Regions from separate parts of the Sutcliffiella sp. NC1 genome, predicted to be linked through region 2. Evidence: predicted binding sites of a transcription regulator. Region 2 holds the regulator's gene; the other holds the start of a gene.
The links. The regulator Rex, encoded in region 2, represses fermentation and respiration genes when NADH is low (regulators of the CRP and FNR family bind a similar motif). The targets are predictions, from matches to a motif close to TTGTGAAATATTTCACAA.
Positions count from the first base shown of each region.

Region 1 (11,264 bases), 1.2 Mb from region 2:
GTAAGCAAATTTTAGTGTCTCTAATGGTAAACCTAATACTTTTGCTTCTTTTATAAAAGTATGAACGGAGGCTCGATTAGGGAATATAATCGTTTCCCAATGATCTTCTTCTATTAATCTCGTTTCAACTTCTGTAAAACGTTCGTCACGAACGAGACGATGAGTTACTATCGATACTGGATGGTGTGGTGACTGTTTCCCATATTGAGAACCTATTACAACCATTCCTTCTTCTAATTCCGTTACTAACGTTCCCCTTATTCCACTTGATTGAAGCGCACGTAACGTTTTTTCTGTTAAACAACCAATCATTCTTGGCAAATCTCGGACATCATACCCGTATCCGAATAATGAATCTATTAAAATATCAACACTTTCCGGCACAGTTATGAGTAATTTTTCGGTCTTTAATACTTTTTCTATATCATCTACTGATAGAGGTACTATTTCTTTCTTCAAAGTCGGGAATGCATATGCTTCTGATCCTAACCCTAATAAATATTGTTCTAGTTCACTATCTTCACTTGTTGCTTTTGCTATTAAAATACGTTTTCCGAAAAGTGACTTCTCTTCAAACCAGGATAGCTTTTCTCTTAAAGAAACGACATCACCAATTAACGTCATGGCAGGGTTTTGAATGTTTTTGTCTTTTACTATATTTGTAATGGTACTTAATGTACCGACCACTGTACGTTGTTTTCCAGTAGTTGCCCACTCAATGACAGCTACTTTCGTTTCAGGAGACAAACCTTCCTTGATTAAATGTTCACAATGATGTGGTAAATTTTTCACTCCCATATAGTAGGCAATCGTGTCCCCGTGCTCATCTTTTTCACGATTGTAGTTCGCGTTATTATTACAATAGTGTCCAGTTCGCACTGTGAAGCTCGTACTATATTCACGATGCGTTACAGGAAAACCTGCATAGCTAGCAGCAGCGATACTAGAAGTTACACCAGGTACAATCTCGTAGTTAATATTCGCTTCTTTAACAGCTTCAGCCTCTTCTCCTACTCGGCCAAAAACGGATGGATCGCCACCTTTTAGTCTAACAACTCGTAATCCTTTTAGAGCATATTCTACTAACGCGACGTTAATCATTTCTTGACGCATGACGTGACGATTAGGTAGCTTGCCGCAATAGATAAATTCACAATTACCATTTGCGTAACGTAACAACCTAGGATTAACTAATCGATCGTATAAAATGACGTCAGCTTTTTCAATACAACGTATTCCTTTTTCTGTAATTAATCCGATATCACCAGGTCCTGCTCCAACAAACGATACAAATCCATTCATTTTATTAGCCTCCTAGAAAGTGATGTACACTTCCCCATTTATTACTTCTGTCTCGTAAACTTCTACTTTCCCCTCATCTGGAGGTTGTACTTCCCCAGTGATGAGCGATACTCTCCAATCCTTTAATGGACAATAAACATATTCTCCTGAAACGATTCCTTCCGCTAACGGTCCGTTCGTATGTGGACAACGACTTCCTATCGCTCGTACATCTCCATTACTTAAATGAAAGAGTGCGATGGATACACCGTTTATTTCTACTTCTTTTCCAATAAGTTTTGGAAGATCCTTCAAATCTATTACTTTTATTTTTGTAGCAATCATTATAGGGCCCCTCCTTATTTTCTCGTCACTTCATATATTTTTTTATTATCTGTTTTACTCATTTTGCTCCATGCCTCTTCATACGTAGCACGAGCTTGGTCAAATTTTTCCACTAATTCATTTCGGCGAGTCTCATCAAGTAACACTTTTCTAATGTGCGTTACACCTAGACGCTCCACCCACGGTGCAGTACGCTCCCCATACACACCAGTTTCACGGTAATATTGCATATACGCTTTCGCAAATAAGACTACTTCATCTTCTGTTCTCACTGTTGTTAGAAGATCACATTCACGCACTTCGGTACCGCCATTTCCACCTACATACAGCTGATAACCGTTTTCTACACAAACGACTCCATAATCTTTTGTTAACACTTCTGCACAGTTACGTGGGCAACCGGTAACACCCATTTTCATTTTATGTGGCGTATCTACCATTTCTAATTCTTGCTCTAAACGAATTCCTAAACCTAGTGAATCTTGTGTACCAAATCGGCAGAATCTTGAACCTACACAAGATTTTACGTTACGTAATGATTTTGAGTATGCATAACCAGAACTCATTCCTAAGTCTTGCCACACTTGCGGTAAATCTTCTTTTTTCACACCGTATAGTCCAATTCGGCTAGCACCTGTGACCTTTACTAATGGAACTTCGTATTTCTTCGCTACTTCTCCCATACGAATTAACTCATCCGCCGTTGTTGTTCCCCCGTACATACGAGGAATAACAGAGAATGTCCCGTTATTTTGGATGTTTCCTTCCATACGTTCGTTAACGAAACGAGATGCTTTGTCATCTTCGTACGTTTCAGGATAAAGCATACGCATATAATAGTTCAGAGCCGGACGACATTTGGAGCATCCTTCTGGGTTTGAAAATTCTAGAACATAGCGTACTTCTACTGGAGATTGAAGACCTTTTTCTTTTATTTGCTCTACTACTTCATCACGGCTTAACGAAGTACATTCACACATTCCCGTTGTTTGTGCAGCTGCATCAAATGAATCACCAAGTGTATGAGCTAAAATATCTTCTACAACTGGTTTACATTTACCGCAAGAGCCTCCAGCTTTTGTACATTTTTTTACATCTTCATACGTTGTTAATCCTTGCTCTAAAATTGCTTGAACGATGTTTCCTTTCGTAACCCCGTTACAGCCACAAACAGTTTCTTCCGCAGGCATTTCCGCTACGAGACTAGCATTATCTCCTTCACCTGCTTTTTGTAAGATTGAAGCTGTCGTGAACTCAGAAATGTCAGTCTCTTTTTTCATCATGGAGAATAAGCGATTCCCGTCTGACGTGTCTCCATACAATACGATTCCAACAATTTTATTTTCTTTCACGAGTACTTTCTTATAAACTTTTGCCGCTGTGTCATGTACGACAATCGCGTCTGTATCATCATTTTCAAGTATTTGACCTGCCGAGAATAAGTCACAACCTGAAACTTTTAATTGAGTGGATAATAAGCTACCTTTATAACCTTCTGTCGGATTACCTACTAAATAGTCAGCTAGTGCAACACCTTGCTCGTAAAGAGGAGCTACTAAACCGTAAGCAATTCCGTTATGCTCCGCACATTCTCCTACTGCATAAATAGATGGAGCAGAAGTTCTCATCACATCATCAACGATAATGGCACGGTTTACTTCAAGCCCAGCTTCGTTTGCTAGGGCTATATTCGGACGAATACCAACCGCCATCACGACTAGGTCACATTCAATAGTCGTGCCATCGCTAAATTTTAAGCCTTCTACATGTTCTGTTCCTAAAATTTCAGATGTTTGCTTTTCCATTAAAAACTTCATACCTTGTTTTTCAAGGTCTTTTTTCAGTAATCTTGCTGCTGGAGCGTCTAATTGCTGATCCATTAATGTTGATAAAAGGTGTACAACGTGCACTTCCATTCCTTGATCTATTAATCCGCGTGCTGCTTCTAAACCGAGTAGTCCTCCACCAATGACAACGGCTTTAGACTTCGTTTTTGCCATTTCTATCATTGTTTCTGTATCTTTCATCGTACGGAAACCAATAACGCCCTCTAACTCGCTTCCCGGAATTGGTAAAATAAAAGCGCTAGAGCCAGTTGCGATAATGAGCTCATCGTAATAAATTGTCCGCTGTTTATCAGTAGTAACATACTTTTTATTTTTATTAATTTGAACTGCCTTTTCGCCCGTATACAGTGTAATCCCATTCTCACGGTACCATGACCATTCGTTCATAATGATTTCATTCATGTTTGCTTTTCCTTGTAGTACATTGGAAAGCATAATACGGTTATAATTTGGATGTGGCTCGTCCCCTATAATCGTTATTTCAAACCGATCCTTATTTCTTTTTAATATTTCCTCGATACAGCGAATTCCTGCCATGCCGTTACCTATCATTAAGAGCTGCTTCATATTCGTTCCTCCTCTAGCGCGTCCATTTCAAAAAAGTTTGCTCAATATTTCACAAGTATCCTTAAAAAAATATGACTCACACCAACTTGCTCACCTTTTCACAAGTTAGGTTGTTAGTTCTTTATGGTTTTATTATATATCGTGTTAGCAGATCTGTTTGTGCTATTTATCACACTTGAATTAATTTTTGTTCATTGGTTATCTTACCCTCTTTATTGTAAAATGAAAAAATAAGTATGTGTAAGGAGCGAGTTCATCTAGTGAAGAAAGACTATGGAGTATTAGTTATTGCACATGGTACGAAAAATAACCAAGCTAAAATACTGATAGAAAATACTGTTCAAGCTGTTCAAACACCTTTTCCAAAAACGATAGCGTACTTAGAATTTGATAAAGAACAAACTATCTCGAGTGGTATAAGCTTATTAGAAAATATAGGCGTAAACAAAATTATTATCATTCCTTTATTTGTTTCATCAGGAAGTACTCACCTTAATGAAATAAAATATATTCTTGGATTAGATCATTCAACGAACCATCCTGACATTCAACAAATATCTATAAACACTCCTATTTTATGGTGTAGTCCTATGGATGATGACCCAATTCTGTTCAAATTAATTTTTGAGCAAATAAATATGTTATCCAGCAATTCAAGTGAAGAAAATCTATTACTTATCGCCCATGGAAGTGAACAGGCTTATAATAATCATATTTGGAAACAGCTTTTAGAGAAATTAAAACAAAAAATCGAACATCACTACTCTTTTTCTGCCATTAGCTATGCAACTCTACACCCTGATAATGTTACATTCGTTGCAAAGAGATTATTACGAAATGGAAAAAAACTAATAGCTATCCCGCTCGTTATTAGCCAAGGCTACTTAACAGAAAAAAAGATACCATCTAAGTTAGATGGGTTAGACGTAATGTGGAATGGTCAAACGTTAATCCCTCATCCTCTTATGACTTCATGGCTTGAAGCTAAAATTTCTGAGAGAATTGTTCAGGAGGAAGAAGGATGACAACACCATTAATGATTAAATTGGATGCGAAAAAATGTGTTATTTTTGGTGGTGGAAAAGTTGCAACGAGAAAGGTGAAATTTTTGCTAGAGGAAGGGGCCGACCTCACCATTATTAGTGAAAACATTTCAGAAGAATTACAAGCACTTATCCCTCGTTTTCACTATGTAAATATATCGATAAATAATTTTGATGAAATACTCACATACATCCCGACTAACTGTTTCCTGGCCGTTGTCGCAACAAACAACCGAGAGTTAAATGAGAGAATTGCAAATAAAGTTAGTATTCATGTTCCTTTAATCAATATAGTAGACAATCAGTACAGCAGTAACTTCTACTTTCCTGCTTACATCAAACAAGGTCATCTTAAGATTGCTGTAAGTACATCCGGTGCAAGTCCAATATTAGCAAAAACAATAAAACAGCATTTACAAAAGGAATTTGGACCTGAATATAAAGATTATTTGGAGCAGTTACAAACAGAACGTGAATGGGCACTTCGTAACTTACATACCGAAACAGAACGAAAAGCTCATTTACAAAAGATCACTAAATTCCCGTTAAACAAGGAGAGGTAAGAATGAAAGAAATAGAAAAAGCAATTATTGATAACTATCAAAAAGAAGAAAACATGATGATTTTAGTGTTTGCACAATGGTGTATAAACAACAATTTAGATCCTGTTTCTCTATACTCCAAAGCTTATCCTGGACAAGTAGACAATATTGCATTAGCACAAGCGATGGAGTTAACAGTCGATAAAGAAGAGGCTGGAGAGATTTCTAACGAGACGTTGTTAGCGGTCCTATCATTATTCGGTAATGACGACTTAGCCTTTGTCGTGTCAGAAGAAATAGAAAAATTGAAGAGGAAATAGTATATAAATAGAGCTAGGTTATCCCGAAAAAGTCGCTAACTACATGTTAGCGACTTTTCAATCTTTTCCAATAGGTAAAAGCACTTCTACTACTGCTCCACCTTGCTCATTATTATAAAGGTTTAATGTCCCACTATGAATGGTTTCGACAATTCTTTTACAAATCATAATTCCTAAACCATTCCCATTTTCTTTCGTTGTAATAAAAGGCTTTCCCACACTTTCTAATATTTGCTTTGGAAAACCACAACCATTATCTACAAAACGAATTAAAATGAAATTATTCGAATTCTTTTGTACAGAGATGTGAATATTCCCATTAGGTTCCAGTGCTTCAACACTATTCATGACGATATTAATGAAAACTTGCTTTAATTGATTGCCATCGCAGTATATACGTGGTATCTCCATATAATCTTGAACTATTTCAATATTTTTCTGAATAGTAAAACTCGATAATAAGACATCCATTTCTTGTAATAGAGTTTTTACATCATACCACTCTTTAGCACGTTCAGTAGGTCTTGCGAGTACTAAAAATTCGTTTGTAATCTCATTTATTCTCTCAATCTCTTTAAGGATAACAGACAAGTATCGACTATCTAATTGGTCTTCTTGTATAAACTGCATAAACCCTTTTATGGTCGTTAGCGGATTTTTTATTTCATGTGCAACACCTGCTGCTAACTGTCCAACGATAGATAACTTTTCTGCATTTTGGATATAACATTCTGTCTTTTGGTACTCTGATATATCATGGATTTGGATCAAGGTTCCTTGTGGGAATGGAAAATAATCTACTAAACAAGTAAGGTTTTCTTCCTCATTTGTTAAGACCACTTTATTTCCCCGGATAGCTTCTCCCCGACTGAATAATACATATAGTTCATTAAACGGCGCTAAGTCTTGAATAAGAGTTTCCTCTTCTTTAATACTCTGAATCATCGCTTGCGCTTTCGGATTTACTTTTACAACCTTCCCATCTTTATCAATGACGATGTAACCCGTATTAGCTTGCTTTAGTATCATTTCATTCATTTCATCTAAATAACGATTTCTATCCAATAGTTCTAATTCACGTTCAATAAAATCTACTACTGTTTCTAAAGATGTTAGAATCATAGGATGTGCATAATTTAAAAAAGTCATGATAGATATCGTGCCTATTAGTTTTTCATTCACATGTAACGGAACACTATAACAAGCCGATTGATGAAGAAATTCATGATAATGGTCCGTTCCAATCAATTGAACTGGGATTTCTAAGTCAATTGCCGCTCTAATAGAACTAATTCCTACTAGCTCTTCTTTAAACTGTACTCCCATTTGTAAACCAACTTGGTGAACAACTGTTTCTTCTAAGCTTTTATCCCCCAAGTAGTCAATAAAATTCCCATCGGCATCAGTCACTGTAACTAATACCGGGATACCACTATTTCTATAAATAAATCTTTCCATAAACGTTTGGATAACTGCCAACCGTTCTTTATATTCATCTCTTATTCTATTAAGTTCATTCCATGATATTTTCGTAAAAGAAGGGATTAATTTTGGGTCTAGTTTATTTTCAATACAACGGTGCCTTACTTTTGCTAAATATTCATTTAACATTATTTTTAGAACCAACCTTTTTTATTATTTCAATAATTATCAATTATAACTTTTTATTACATTTTCTGCATTATCTTATTATTGGTATTACCGAATAAAGGATAAAAAGCTAACCGTATAAAATACGATTAGCCAGTAAGTTACGTTGTCTTTAGCCAATTTTGTAATACATTTAAAAATTGATCTGGGTCATCTAGCATCCCCATGTGAGACGTATCCGTTTCTACCACTGTTACGTAGGAAGATGGGTTTGATAATTTAAATTTCCCATCCCAAGGATCTTTTGTTCCTTTAATAATTTGTAGAGGAATATCAACTGTATCGAGCATTTGCGTTTGATCTGGACGATCTCGCATCGCTTCAAGTGCTCTTATTGCTCCTTCTTCCGAGGCTTGCTCTCCAAGAACCATCGCAAAATGAATATCTTCTTCATTCGCATCCATTGAGAAATACCTCGGTATCCGACTGTCAGCAAATGCTTTTATTCCAATTTGTGTAATAACATCGATATTTTTTGTGTGTTCCACTTTAGAAAGCTCATCATCCTCTGCAGGTGTAGAATATACAGCAACTGCTTTCGTAACATTGGAGCGATATTTATCTACTGCAGCGTATGTAATATATCCGCCAAAAGAGTGACCAATCCAAGTAGCTCGTTCCACCCCAAGTAAATGGAGAAGTTGAATTATTTTTTCTGCGTAATGATAAACATTATGAATGTTTGCTTCCATCGGTTGTGACTTCCCGTGGCCTGGTAGGTCTACAGCAATTACATCGTAGTTTAATGATAGTTCTTCCATAATTTTATCAAATATACGATGTGTGCCGAGAAAGCCGTGAATAAGAACGAGTGGTTCACCTATTCCTTTTCTTTGAAAATATAACATAGTTTCAATCACCTATCGTTATTTTAGCTATAAAGAAGTGGAAATATACTAAAGTGATGTATGCCAAGAGTTTTAAAAATCGACTTTCTTTATTTATTCTCTTCTTCCCATTTTGCTAATTCTTCACGTACGATTGGCGCGACTTCTTTTCCTAACAGTTCGATTGCTTTCATTACATCATCATGTGGCATTGTGCCGACCGGTACGTGGAGCATAAATCTTGTTACTCCAACGTTTTTACGGAGGTGAATTATTTTTTCTGCAACTGTCTTTGGATCACCAACATATAACGCACCTTCTAAACTACGTGCTGAATCAAATGCATTTCGATCATATCGTCCCCAGCCACGTTCTTTCCCTAGTTTATTCATTGCTTGCTGAGTAGATGGGAAAAATTTATCCGCAGCCAAATCTGTTGTTTCTGCAATAAATCCGTGTGAGTGAGAAGCAACCGGGAGTTTAGATACATCGTGTCCAGCATGTTCAGCCGCTCGTTTATATAGATCAACAAGTGGTCTAAATTGGCGAGGACTTCCGCCGATAATCGCTAGTACAAGTGGTAACCCCAATAATCCGGCACGCATAACCGATTGTGAGTTTCCACCACTTCCAATCCAAATTGGTAACGGATCTTGTACTGGTCGTGGATAGACACCTAAATTGTTAATTGCTGGTCGATGTCCACCTCTCCACGTAACTTTCTCAGACTGTTGGATTTTTAATAATAGTTCTAAGTTTTCTTCAAATAGCTCATCATAATCTTTTAAGTCAAAACCGAACAACGGAAACGATTCAATAAACGAACCCCTACCTGCCATAATCTCTGCTCGTCCATTTGAAATCGCATCAACTGTAGCAAAGTCCTGGAATACCCTCACAGGATCCGCCGAGGAAAGAACCGTTACAGCACTTGTTAACCGAATCCGCTTTGTTCGAGCAGCTGCTGCCGCTAATATTATTGCTGGTGCAGAAGCAGCATAGTCTTCTCGATGATGCTCCCCAACGCCAAATACATCTAAGCCAATTTCATCTGCTAAAACTATTTCTTCTACCACTTCACGAATTCGTTGCGCATGGCTTATTACTTCACCAGTATGTGGATCAGGTGTTGTTTCAACAAACGTACTTATTCCTATTTCCATTTTAGATCCTCCTAATAAACGACTTTATATATGTACATGTTTATCTATATCTTTTCACGTCATTATAACATTCTGTATAAAAAAATATCCTTAATTTGCTCTTTGAAGTTGACAAAATACTCTTACGGTGTAAAATTACACTATAAGGATAAATTAACCATAAGGTGGGACGATTAATTGAAAAGATTTATTCGCATTTTCCTGATAACAACTTCAATCATTGGTATCTCGTTTATTGTGTTTGGTTACACACTATTTAATGGACTTCCATGGAAGAAGCATACTGTTGCTAGTGAATTAGAGGCTTATGTCGAAGAAAAGTACGATATTGAAGTAAAAGTGAAGGAAAAAACGTATAATTTTAAAGATGGAAATTATGGGATAATCGCTAGTTTACAAAATCAACCTAACATTACGTTTAGGGTAGAAAAGCTAAGTTCTCGAAAAGATGTAATCTTTGACTACTACCCCGAAGCAATTTGGGTGGAGGAAATAAACTCAGAATTGGCTCCAATACTAAATGAAAACTATCCGAAGGACTTCATTTTCATAGATGCTGTTTATGGTTCTGGACAAGAGATGAACATGAAAAAACAGATTGTTAGTTATAAAGTGGTTCCACATCCATTTTTTGTTCATATTAACGTGGACGAACCAATTAGTGAAGAGCATATAAATAATTATTATGAAATCGTTAAATTCCTACAGGAAAGAAAAATTTCTAATATAGAATTATCAATGGGATTTTCTACTGAAGAAATGAAAGACTCTTCTCAAAAACCAACCTTTACAACCATTCGTATTGAGGCACATAATATTAATAGCATTCAAAAGAAAGAAGATGTTTATAATTTTATAGAAACTTATTAAGGAGATATTGTCTTGAATCGAGAAGAATTAATCGAAATTGTCACTAGTAAGTTAAAACTAATCCGAACAGAACAACAATATACTCAAGATAAAATGGCAGATATGATCGGTATATCAAAGAAAACACTCGTACAAATTGAAAAAGGTCGGATGCAAGCCGGTTGGACTACTACCATTGCCATTTGCTCTCTCTTTCGTGATAGCGAAATATTAACTAGCACACTCGGTGATGACCCTCTCGTACTTGTGCAAACTATTGCTTTTGATTCTTACGCTACTACAAAGACGAGAACACTTGGAGGAAAGATTTGGTGGAGGGAAATTCAACGAGAAGGTGATTATATTCTTCAACAAAATGTTGTTAGCAATCACTATCGAATTATAAATAATGATTATTTTCGAGTTTTTAGTTCGTTTAATATAGAGGATGCGATGAAGCGATTAACAGAACTTTCATAAGTAAAAGCCATCATTCAAGATGGCTTTTATTGTAATAATTGCTTAAGTATGTCAACTTGTTTTCGGCTAGTATTAATGACTTCTTCTGCTATTTGCTTGCTCTCCGGATCAAGATCTCCTTTTACAACCTCTTCTGAATACTGGACACCATAGTTATCTAGCCCTTTTACGGCATCTTCTAACAGTTGATGGGGATTATCAGAGAGCATTGCTTTATGCATATAGCTGTGCATTTTCCCTGTAAACCCTTCACTATCTGCTGGCACCCCACCGAGGTTTTGGATTCGTTCTGCTAGTTTTTGTGCATTTTCTTTTACTTCTTGCTGCATGGATTGGAATGTTTTCTTAAG
Region 1 covers NZ_CP115153.1:1,472,695-1,483,958, reverse strand. Annotated here, with positions in the region: gene cobA (uroporphyrinogen-III C-methyltransferase) at 1-1,302, opposite strand, end outside; gene nirD (nitrite reductase small subunit NirD) at 1,315-1,626, opposite strand; gene nirB (nitrite reductase large subunit NirB) at 1,641-4,040, opposite strand; gene O1A01_RS07735 (sirohydrochlorin chelatase) at 4,301-5,065, shown strand; gene O1A01_RS07730 (precorrin-2 dehydrogenase/sirohydrochlorin ferrochelatase family protein) at 5,062-5,646, shown strand; gene O1A01_RS07725 (hypothetical protein) at 5,649-5,945, shown strand; gene O1A01_RS07720 (ATP-binding protein) at 6,003-7,556, opposite strand; gene O1A01_RS07715 (alpha/beta fold hydrolase) at 7,697-8,443, opposite strand; gene O1A01_RS07710 (LLM class flavin-dependent oxidoreductase) at 8,533-9,585, opposite strand; gene O1A01_RS07705 (YfjL-like protein) at 9,763-10,455, shown strand; gene O1A01_RS07700 (helix-turn-helix transcriptional regulator) at 10,468-10,914, shown strand; gene O1A01_RS07695 (DUF2383 domain-containing protein) at 10,941-11,264, opposite strand, start outside.
Region 1: the regulator Rex is predicted to act here: its motif matches at 4,078-4,095, upstream of nirB (nitrite reductase large subunit NirB).

Region 2 (11,264 bases):
AACATTTATAAATGAGGTTCCTACTGCTCTAATAAATTTAGATATTACCTATTCGTCCATTCTACTAAGCTATCTTTTCGCTTCACGTGGCAACTCGAAAAAAGGTCGGATATCTTGAACGTATTCTAATATTCCCAAATATTCTCCATCCTCATCAAAAACACCTTTATACGTAATATGAATGTACTGATCCTTTTTTTTAAACCACATACTCTCACTAGATCGTTTCTTTGATTTAAGGTCTTGGACGAGCCTCATTACCTTTTTTAAACTTTTAGGAGGATGACAATTGGCAACATTACGACCAATCGAAATGGGTGTCCGTACAAACATCATGTCAGATGACGCTACTCTTTCATTAAAGTACTTAAAAATACCATTTTTATCGATAAACGTTATTTCTACTGGCAAGTTATTCAGAATGCTGTTAGCCTCTTGTACGGTTAAGTAGCCGCCGCCAATTTTTAAATGCTTTGTTGTTGAATTATCTATATCATTATTACACTCATCTTCAACTGATACGCTTCGTCCCCATTCTTTTTGTGGATTGATAAAACAATAGCCAAATGTATCGCTTTCCCTTGCTATCGCTAACCAATCATCTTCGTTAAAAATGTTCAGGACGATAGGTAGTAGAATAGATTCTTCATCAAACATCATGTCTTTTATTTTGCTTTGGAATATTTGATAAGATTGCTTAACGGATGCTATTTCTATAGCTTGTATATTCTCTATCTTTCTTTTTACATTTTTATATAAGATGCGGATTCGATCATCTCCCTCCCACATAATTCTTGTAGGAGTAATTTGCCCATAACGCTCTAATATAGGGAAAATGAGTTTTTCTTTTCGATTATAGTGCCTATTCAATTGTCCTAATTGAGACACGTCTTCCTTTAACTTCTCTATAACTTCTTCCTCTTGTACCCATTGTGAACTTTTCTCCAGTAATTCTATTTGGCCATTCATTTGATCTAAAATGGATTGAAATTCCTTATTTTCAGCTATTAAAATTTGAACCGGGTGACCCTCGTGATTGGAATCAGGAACATGCCATTCATTAATAGCTAGACCATATAGTTGTTTATAAATAGAAAATAGCTTTACAACATCATCCGACGTAATGCCATGGCCCCCATTTTTTAATTCCTGTACAATCAACAATATTTCAACAGCACTAACCTGGTTAAAATGTTTATCAAAATCCTCTTTCACGGTTTCTTGCGGTTTACCATCATGTAAACGAAGTAAAATATCTTTTAAAATATTGACTAGTTTGGGATTAAATTGTGCGTTAGCCATTTTTTCACCTCTTATCGTAAAAAGTTGCCTTTTATAAATGTTAATTAATAAAAAGCTTCTTAAAAGTTTACTACAACTCATAAGAAGCGGACTGTTACATTTATCACAGTTTATAATTGGGTAGCAAAAGGCTGGAAATGAATAATTTTAAAAATGATGGAAAGAAATTAAAATGTAGGGGGAAGTGTAATAAGAGAATTTTACAGAAGATTTGTTAATAGTGAATTTAACAGAATAGAACTTTGACAGTTCCTTCTTTTCTTGCAACGTCTAAACACCTTTCAATAAATTGTAATATTTGCTGTTTATCCCATATATCTGATTCACATAATGTGCGCTCGTTAGATAGATTTTGTTTATACATTCGTTTTGCTTTCTCTAATTGCTCCTGCGTGTATATGGCTGAATCAAAAATACCACTAACGCCTCCATTTTTGTCATTCGCATCAAGCAAATGATATAGATCTATAGCAAAATAATTAGACGAATGAAAATGGGCATAAACAATTTCTTTCCCTTCTTTATCAACACCTGAAAAATAATGCCCCACTAATCATTACCTCCTTTAAAATAATTCTTTTAATTTAAAAGCTTTGTAGGAACACCAATTTTATAGATGTATTTCCCTTTTCAAGTTAGTTGTCAATGTACATTTAAGATACCGATTAAAATTAGTTGGAGGGGTTAAATCTAGAAATTTTATTATCCTTTCTTATAAACTAAAAAGAGGCCTCTTATAAGTTTTTTGTAAACTCATGAGAAGCCTCCGTTAATTTACCTCAATGTTTGCAAAATGTTAGCATTACACTCTCATCTTACATAAAACCCTTATAAATCAAGGGGTGAAGCGGCTTATTACATCATGCCGCCCATTCCACCCATGCCGCCCATGTCAGGCATGCCGCCGCCAGCGTTTTCTTCTGGGATGTCTGCAACTACTGCTTCAGTAGTTAAGAACATAGCAGATACGCTTGCTGCGTTTTGAAGTGCAGAACGAGTAACTTTAGTTGGGTCTACGATACCAACTTCAAGCATGTTAACCCATTCGCCAGTTGCAGCGTTGAAACCAACTCCAACTTCTTCTTTCTTTAGGCGTTCTACAATAACAGATCCTTCTAGACCTGCGTTGTGAGCGATTTGACGAACTGGCTCTTCGATTGCACGTAATACAATTTTCACACCAGTAGCTTCGTCGCCTTCAGCTGTGATATTAGCAACTTTGTTGTAGATGTTTACAAGTGCAGTACCACCACCAGCTACGATACCTTCTTCTACTGCAGCACGAGTAGAATTTAATGCGTCTTCGATACGAAGTTTGCGCTCTTTTAATTCTGTTTCTGTTGCAGCACCAACTTTGATTACCGCTACACCACCAGCTAATTTAGCTAGGCGCTCTTGTAATTTTTCACGGTCGAACTCAGAAGTAGTTTCTTCTAATTGAGCACGGATTTGGCCAACACGAGCTTGGATATCGTCTGTGTTTCCATGACCGTTAACAACTGTTGTATTTTCTTTCGTTACAACAATCTTATCTGCACGTCCTAATTGACCGATGTTAGCAGATTTTAAGTCTAAACCTAATTCTTCTGTAATAACTTCTCCACCTGTAAGAATTGCGATGTCTTGAAGCATTGCTTTACGACGGTCACCGAAGCCAGGAGCTTTAACAGCTACTGCATTGAATGTACCACGTAATTTGTTTACTACTAATGTAGCTAACGCTTCACCTTCCACATCTTCAGCAATTAGTAATAATGGTTTACCTTGTTGTACTACTTGCTCTAATACAGGTAAGATTTCTTGAATGTTTGTAATCTTTTTGTCTGTAATTAAGACGTATGGATTGTCTAAAACTGCTTCCATTTTGTCAGAATCAGTTACCATGTATGGAGATGCATATCCACGGTCGAATTGCATACCTTCTACTACTTCTAGTTCAGTAGTGAATCCTTTAGACTCTTCTAACGTAATAACTCCGTCGTTACCTACGCGCTCCATTGCTTCTGCGATTAGTTGACCAACTTCTTCGTCAGCAGCAGAGATAGCAGCAACTTGTGCGATAGACTCTTTACCTTCAATTGGCTTAGAGATTGTTTTTAATTCTTCAACTGCTACAGCAACAGCCTTTTCAATCCCTTTACGGATACCCATTGGGTTCGCACCAGCAGTTACGTTCTTTAATCCTTCACGGATCATCGCTTGTGCTAGTACTGTTGCAGTAGTTGTACCGTCACCAGCGATTTCGTTCGTTTTGCTAGCAACTTCCGCTACTAATTTTGCACCCATATTTTCGAAAGCATCTTCTAATTCGATTTCTTTCGCAATTGTAACACCGTCATTTGTAATTAGTGGAGAACCAAATTTCTTTTCTAATACAACGTTACGTCCTTTTGGTCCTAATGTTACTTTAACAGCATCAGCTAATTTATCTACACCACGTAGCATAGAGCGACGTGCTTCTTCACTAAATTTAATTTCTTTTGCCATGACCTAGACCTCCTCAGAATAGTTCATATTTTTTATGAAATAGTTTTCTTATTTACCAACAACAGCTAAAACATCTGCTTCTTTTAAAATTAAATATTCTTTACCGTCATATTTCACTTCTGTACCAGCATATTTTGAAAAGATAACGCTATCGCCTGATGCAACTTCTAGTGCAACACGCTCTCCGCTTTCTAGTACACGACCTGAACCAACAGCTACTACTTTACCTTCTTGCGGTTTCTCTTTTGCAGAGTCTGGTAATACAATACCACTAGCAGTTTTTTCTTCTGACTGTACTAGTTCAATAATAATGCGATCACCGATTGGCTTTAACAAGTGAAACGACCTCCTCAAAATTATATGTAAGTATTTTTTTATTAGCACTCTAAACACTCGAGTGCTAACACAATTAATATATTAATGAATTAGTGATATTTTTGCAAGTATTTAGTTTATATTTTTTGCACATTTTTTACTTCTTTTTGTACAAAAATGATCTAACATTACGTAACACCTTTTCCATTATCTCACAATCATTTAATATTTAACCATTGTTTTTAATTATATGGATTAATTGATAAAATACAGCTGAGAATAAACTATATCTTTTTATTAGAAAACAGTTTATATGGTACAATACGTAGGAACAATTAGATAGAGGAGATTATGATGACATCAACCTATTGGAAAGTAATTATCGCCTATATTATTATGCAATTTTCTGCACTAGTTGGTATTCCACTTCTCGTTGAACTAGGAATCGGGAACGAGCTTGATTATGATGCACGAATGACATTACTTTTTAGTTATTGGACGACAATCAGCTTCACACTCGGCTTACTTATTATCCTCTGGCTGCTTCGAAAGGATTTCCAGGAAAAAGATCTACGCGGACCACAATCATCCATTTTCCAAACGATTATTTGGTCTATATTAGGTTTTTGGGTGGCTCTTTTCGGACAAGGAATAGCAGCGATGGTTCAACAGCAATTATTCGGAATAGAACCAGGCAGTGAGAATACTCAACAAATTATGGAGTTTATTAGTTCTTCTGCGGCAATTATTTTTGCGGTAGCTATTGCAGGGCCTATTTTAGAAGAAATTATCTTCCGAAAAATCATTTTCGGCGTACTATATAAGAAGTACAATTTTGCAGTAGGCTTAATTGTTAGTTCTTTATTATTTGCAGTTGTTCATCAAGAATTTGAACATCTACTTATATACTTTGTCATGGGAGCTATTTTTGCATTCCTATATGTAAAAACGAACCGAATAATTGTCCCAATTATCGCTCATGTTTCGATGAATTCCTTTGTCGTTCTAGTGCAACAAATTTTTCGTGAAGATATTGAGCGTCAACTTGAAAAACTAGAGCAAATGCAAAGCTTCATATACTTGTTTTTATAGAAGAGATAACGGAGGATATAATTTATGCGCATTACCCCATTAAGAATGGTTGTATTTTATTCCATTATGGGAATTTTATTTCTCTACCTTGCCGTCGTAACAAAAGGTGAAACGATTTGGCAATTTCACACCATTCTTTTTATGTTAATTGCAACTTTTGATTTTGGAGTGGCAATCCGGGCCTACCTTTTACACGGAAAAATTAAAGAGATGAAGAAGCAAAAATAATATTATTTTTCCTATTAGAAAAAGCAATCCCGAGGGATTGCTTTTTTAATCTTTATTCATATTTTCTAATTCCATTTTTGTTTCGGCTAATTTAGCTTTACGATACGCAATTCTAGAAATGATAATACTAATTTCGTATAAAATAAATAACGGCACAGTTACCATTAAATGTGACAACAATTCTGGTGGAGTGATAAAAGCCGCAACTACTAAAAGTATAAAATAGGCTATTTTACGGAACTTCACAAAAAATTGTGGTGTCACTATACCTAATCTAGTTAAAAACATAACGACTACAGGTAGCTGAAATAAAACTCCAAATGGAACCGTTAATTGAAATAGAAATTGAAAGTATTCATTAATGCCAATTACTTGATTAATTTCTAAGCGATTGGCAAGACCCATCATAAAAGAAACTACAAATGGAAACAAAACAAAGTAGGAAAATGCTAATCCACTTAAAAATAAAATTAAAGAAATTGGAATGTAGCTAAGTGTTACTCTACGTTCTTTCTCATATAAGCCTGGGCTAATAAAGGACCAAAGCTGATAAAAAGCAACAGGAAACGTAATAATGAACGCAATTAAAAAGGCAAACTGCATAAATACCTTAATAGGATCTGTTAAGCGAAAAGCGTTCATCGTTAAATCTCTTGCTTGCTCTGTATGTTGTAAATAGACAATAATCGGCTCTGCAAGAAAGAACCCACCAATAACGGAGGCCATAAAAAGGGAACCTACTATAATTAATCGCTTGCGCAGTTCTCCTATATGGTCATAGACCGACATTTCCTTATCTGTCATATATGTTCATCCTTACATTACTTCTTGTCTTCTTTTTTTATATCATCATCGTCATCGGCTAAACCTTTAGTAGCCTTTTTGAACTCACGTAGCGTATTTCCGGCTGCTTTCCCGAGTTCTGGCAACTTTTTCGGACCGAATATTAATAGTGCTGCAAATACAATTAATAGAATGCTTCCTGGACCTAATGGCATTCTTGTCACCTCCTCGAAATATACTTATTCTACTACTATTTTACTCAGTTGGATAGTGTTTTAGAAAATATACTAATGATTGTAATTCTACCGCTAAATCGATGTGATGAATACGTACAGTGTCTGGTACATTTATTCGCGCAGGTGTAAAGTTTAATATTCCCTTAATTCCCTTAGCGACTAGGCGATCTGTAATAGGTTGCGCAACATGAGCTGGTACTGTTAATATTGCAACTGTTACATCGTCAGGAAGCTCCATCTCTAAATCATCTAAATTGCGTACGGGAACACCTCCAATTTCTGTGCCAATCTTCGTTTCATCTACATCAAAAGCAACAGTTATCTTCGTGTTATTATTTTTTGAAAAATTGTAGTGAAGGAAAGCGGTTCCTAAATTCCCCACACCTATTAGACTAACATATGTTAATTCATCTTGGTCTAACGTTTTTCTAAAAAAAGTTAACAAATATTGAACATTATATCCGTACCCTTTTTTCCCTAACGCTCCAAAATAGCTAAAATCACGGCGAATCGTCGCTGAATCAACTTTTACCGCTTCACTTAACTCAGAAGAAGAAACTCTTTGTTTACCGGATGCATAAAGATTTTTTAAAAATCGATAATACAAAGGTAATCGTTTTGCAGTTGCTTGTGGTATTTTTAGTTGTTCGTTACTCATCCTATTCCCCCATTTACAATCCTACTTACTCTCTATTTTTTCCAATTACATTGAACGTAAACGATTTCATTCTTTTACCCTATCGCTTGCTTGAACAATTAGTAGAAGAGCGATAAACTAAGTTTAATATAGAGGTGAAAAAATGATTATTTTACAAGTAAATCAACTACATAAATATTTTGGTGCTGAACTTATTTTATCGAATATAAAGCTAGAAGTACAATCACGAGACAGAATCGCACTAGTTGGTAGAAACGGTGCTGGTAAATCAACACTTTTAAAAATAATTTCTAATCAACTCTCTTATGATAGCGGTGAAATTATTAAACCGAAGAATGTTACGATCGGTTACCTTGCACAGCATACCGGATTAGACTCAAGCCGCTCCATTTGGGAAGAATTTCTTTCTGTTTTTTCTCATCTCAAACAAATGGAAAGACAAATGAGAGACTTAGAAGAGAAAATGGCAGATCCTACACGTTTTTCTTCAGATGAAGAGTATGCCAAATTATTAAAAGAATATGATTCCCTACAAGAATCGTATAAACAACAAGGTGGCTTCCAATACGAAGCAGATATTCGGTCCATTCTTCACGGACTAAACTTTGCTACCTTTGATTATACCACACCAATTACCAGTTTGAGTGGTGGACAAAAAACAAGATTAGCTCTTGGTAAGTTACTATTAACGAAGCCAGATTTACTTATTTTAGACGAACCGACGAACCATTTAGATATAGAGACGTTAACGTGGCTAGAATCCTACTTACAAAGTTATCCTGGTGCCCTATTAATCGTTTCCCACGACCGTTATTTCCTAGACAAAGTAGTTTCTATCGTTTACGAAATATCTCGAAATGAATCCACTAAATTCATTGGAAACTACAGTAAATACTTACAACGAAAAGCAGAACAATACGAACGAGAAATGAAAATGTTTGAAAAGCAACAAGATGAAATTTCCAAGCTTAAAGATTTTGTTCAACGTAATATTGCAAGAGCGTCTACAACGAAACGGGCACAAAGTAGACAAAAGCAGTTAGATCGAATGCAGTTAATGCAGCGACCGAAAGGCGATGAAAAATCGGCCTCCTTCTCTTTTGAAATCGATAGGCAAAGCGGTAATGATGTGTTAAAAGTAGAAAACTTAACATTTTCATATGAAAATAAGCCTATCTTCGAAAATATAAACCTTTCGCTTCATCGTGGTGATAGTGTTGCGTTAGTTGGACCTAATGGCGTTGGGAAAACTACATTGTTAAAATTGCTTGTGGAGAAACTCCCTAAACAAATTGGAAAAATTCAATTTGGAGCGAATGTTTCTATTAGTTATTATGACCAACAACAAGCAGAATTACATTCCAACAAACGGGTTCTGGACGAGTTATGGGATGATTATCCTCATTTAGTAGAGAAAGAAATTCGAACTGTCTTAGGAAATTTCTTGTTTAGTGGTGATGATGTTTTAAAACCTGTTAACAGTTTAAGTGGGGGAGAAAAAGCACGTCTTGCATTATCAAAAATGATGTTGCAAAAGTCAAACGTACTTATTTTAGACGAACCGACGAACCATCTAGACCTTGATAGCAAACAAGTATTGGAAAATGCATTAATGGATTATCCAGGCACTATACTTTTCGTATCACATGACCGTTACTTTATTAACCGGATTGCCACAAAAGTAATCGAACTATCTTCTCAGAATGCTGTAGAGTTTTTAGGTGACTATGATTACTTCGTGCAAAAGAAGTTTGAGATAGAAGAACTTAATAAGTTATCCACAGACTCTTCTACTGAAAAACAGAAAGAAAAACCTCAAGAAAAATTAAGCTATGAACAGGAAAAAGAATTAAAAAGAAAAGAGCGACAGCGAAAACGTCGTATTGAAGAAATTGAGGAAGAAATAGAAGTACTGGAGTTACAACTAGAAGAAAATGAAAAGCTTTTATGCAAACCTGAAATTTACCAAAATCACGAAAAAGTACACCAATTAAATATAGAGAACGAAGAAGCTAACAATAAACTGCTTACTTTAATGGAAGAGTGGGAAGAACTGAACAGCTAAAGGATGCGAATTTTCGCATCCTTTCTATATTTTCTATCCACAAAAAGTAAACAATCCACATACTTATTAACAATTCTACTCTTATTTATTAAGGTATTCACAAACTTATCAACATTATCCACAAACATTAACACACTTATCCACATTATTTACTAACAAATGTTTTTTATTTATCCATAGATTATCTATACTTACTCACAGTTTTTAGTAACAACTGTGGATAACCATTTTTAGACTAATGCCTTTTCTAAATCTAGCCCTGGATTACCGTTTAAAGATAAAGGAGATCGTTTTCCTAATTGATAGAACACACTGCCTGCTGTTGCGATCATCGCTGCATTATCCGTACATAGTGATAATGGCGGAATTACTAGCTCCACATCTTTCAATTCACGAAAACTTTCCTCGAGTGCTGCACGCAAACCTTTATTCGCAGCAACCCCACCAGCTAAAACGACTTGGTTTACACCATATTCTTTTGTTGCTTTTATTGTTTTTGTTACTAGTACTTCTATCACACTTTCTTGAAAGCTTGCAGCTAAATTAGCAGGTTCAATTTTTTCACCCTTTTGAGAAGCGTTATGTAGGGTGTTAATAACCGCTGATTTTAAGCCTGAAAAACTAAAATCATAACTACCTTCTTCTAGCCAAGCCCTTGGCAGTGGAATATTTGCTTCTCCTTCTTGAGCTAGTCTGTCAATATGAGGGCCGCCCGGATACGGTAAATTTAATGTTCTTGCTACTTTATCATACGCTTCACCAACAGCGTCATCTCGCGTTTCACCGATTACTTTAAAAGAACCGTGCTTTTCCATATATACTAATTCCGTATGTCCACCCGAAACGACTAAAGCTAAGAGAGGAAATTGGAGGTCGGTTACTAGCTGATTCGCATATATGTGACCTGCAATGTGATGTACACCTACTAACGGCTTATTATGTGCAAAGGAAATAGCCTTGGCCGCATTAACACCAATTAATAATGCTCCTACTAATCCAGGTCCTTCCGTTACTGCAATCGCATCGATTTCTTCCATCGTTACCCCTGATTGCTCTAACGTCTCTTCTAAAACAACGGTTATTTGCTCCACATGATGTCTTGACGCAATTTCTGGTACAACTCCACCAAAACGTTTATGACTTTCAATTTGTGAAGCAACGACATTAGCTACAATTTCTTTTCCGTTTTTAATGATGGATGCTGCCGTTTCATCACAACTTGTTTCAATTCCTAATATATACTCGTCTTTTTTCATTTCACTCATAAATTCACCCACATTACTAATGCATCTTCATTATTATCTACATAATAGTTTTTACGAATTCCACCAGGTTGGAAGCCATGTTTTTTATATAGTGATTGTGCAATATAATTGGATACTCTTACTTCTAATGACATGACAGAACCACCCTTTTCTATTGCTACTTCTTTTGCTTTTACTAATAGTTGATCACCTAATTTTTTTCCACGATAATCAGGGTCAATTGCAATATTTGTTATTTGAGCATCTCCCATTACAATCCAAAGTCCACAATAACCGATTATTCTTTCTCTGTCTAATAACACGAGATAATAGGCATATGGATTATTCATTATTTCATGATGGAATGCTTCTTTTGTCCATGGAGAAGGGAAACTTTTCTTTTCTACTTCGTATACACCATTAATATGTTCTTCATTCATTTTTACAATTTCCACTGTTAACATCATCAAGATTCCCCTATTTAGTTTGGTTGTTTTCTAGCCATTTTGCCTCTGCCTCAGCTAATCTCGTATAGTTAGGAACAAACGTATGTAAATCTAATACTTCCTCGTTCATACCTAATATAGCTAAATCTCCAGGGCGGCTATTTAGTTGTGCACCAGTAGCAAAAATTGCCCTTTTAGCTAATTTTTCTATAATAACCTCTTTGTGAAGTTGGACATCATTTCCGATAAATAATATTTCACTGTTCAAGGCGGCTAATTGATCTAACCAATTTTGTAAATCGATGTTAACGTCCTCGAGTTTTTCAATTAGGTTCTCGTTCTCCCATTCATACAAACCTGTATATACTTGCCCTCTTCTCGCATCCATTAACGGGCAAATAAGACCCG
Region 2 covers NZ_CP115153.1:263,023-274,286, reverse strand. Annotated here, with positions in the region: gene O1A01_RS01510 (DUF438 domain-containing protein) at 70-1,302, opposite strand; gene O1A01_RS01505 (hypothetical protein) at 1,529-1,852, opposite strand; gene groL (chaperonin GroEL) at 2,158-3,789, opposite strand; gene groES (co-chaperone GroES) at 3,838-4,125, opposite strand; gene O1A01_RS01490 (CPBP family intramembrane glutamic endopeptidase) at 4,456-5,196, shown strand; gene O1A01_RS01485 (YdiK family protein) at 5,221-5,424, shown strand; gene tatC (twin-arginine translocase subunit TatC) at 5,470-6,228, opposite strand; gene O1A01_RS01475 (twin-arginine translocase TatA/TatE family subunit) at 6,246-6,422, opposite strand; gene O1A01_RS01470 (redox-sensing transcriptional repressor Rex) at 6,463-7,101, opposite strand; gene O1A01_RS01465 (ABC-F family ATP-binding cassette domain-containing protein) at 7,244-9,166, shown strand; gene tsaD (tRNA (adenosine(37)-N6)-threonylcarbamoyltransferase complex transferase subunit TsaD) at 9,397-10,422, opposite strand; gene rimI (ribosomal protein S18-alanine N-acetyltransferase) at 10,428-10,877, opposite strand; gene tsaB (tRNA (adenosine(37)-N6)-threonylcarbamoyltransferase complex dimerization subunit type 1 TsaB) at 10,888-11,264, opposite strand, start outside.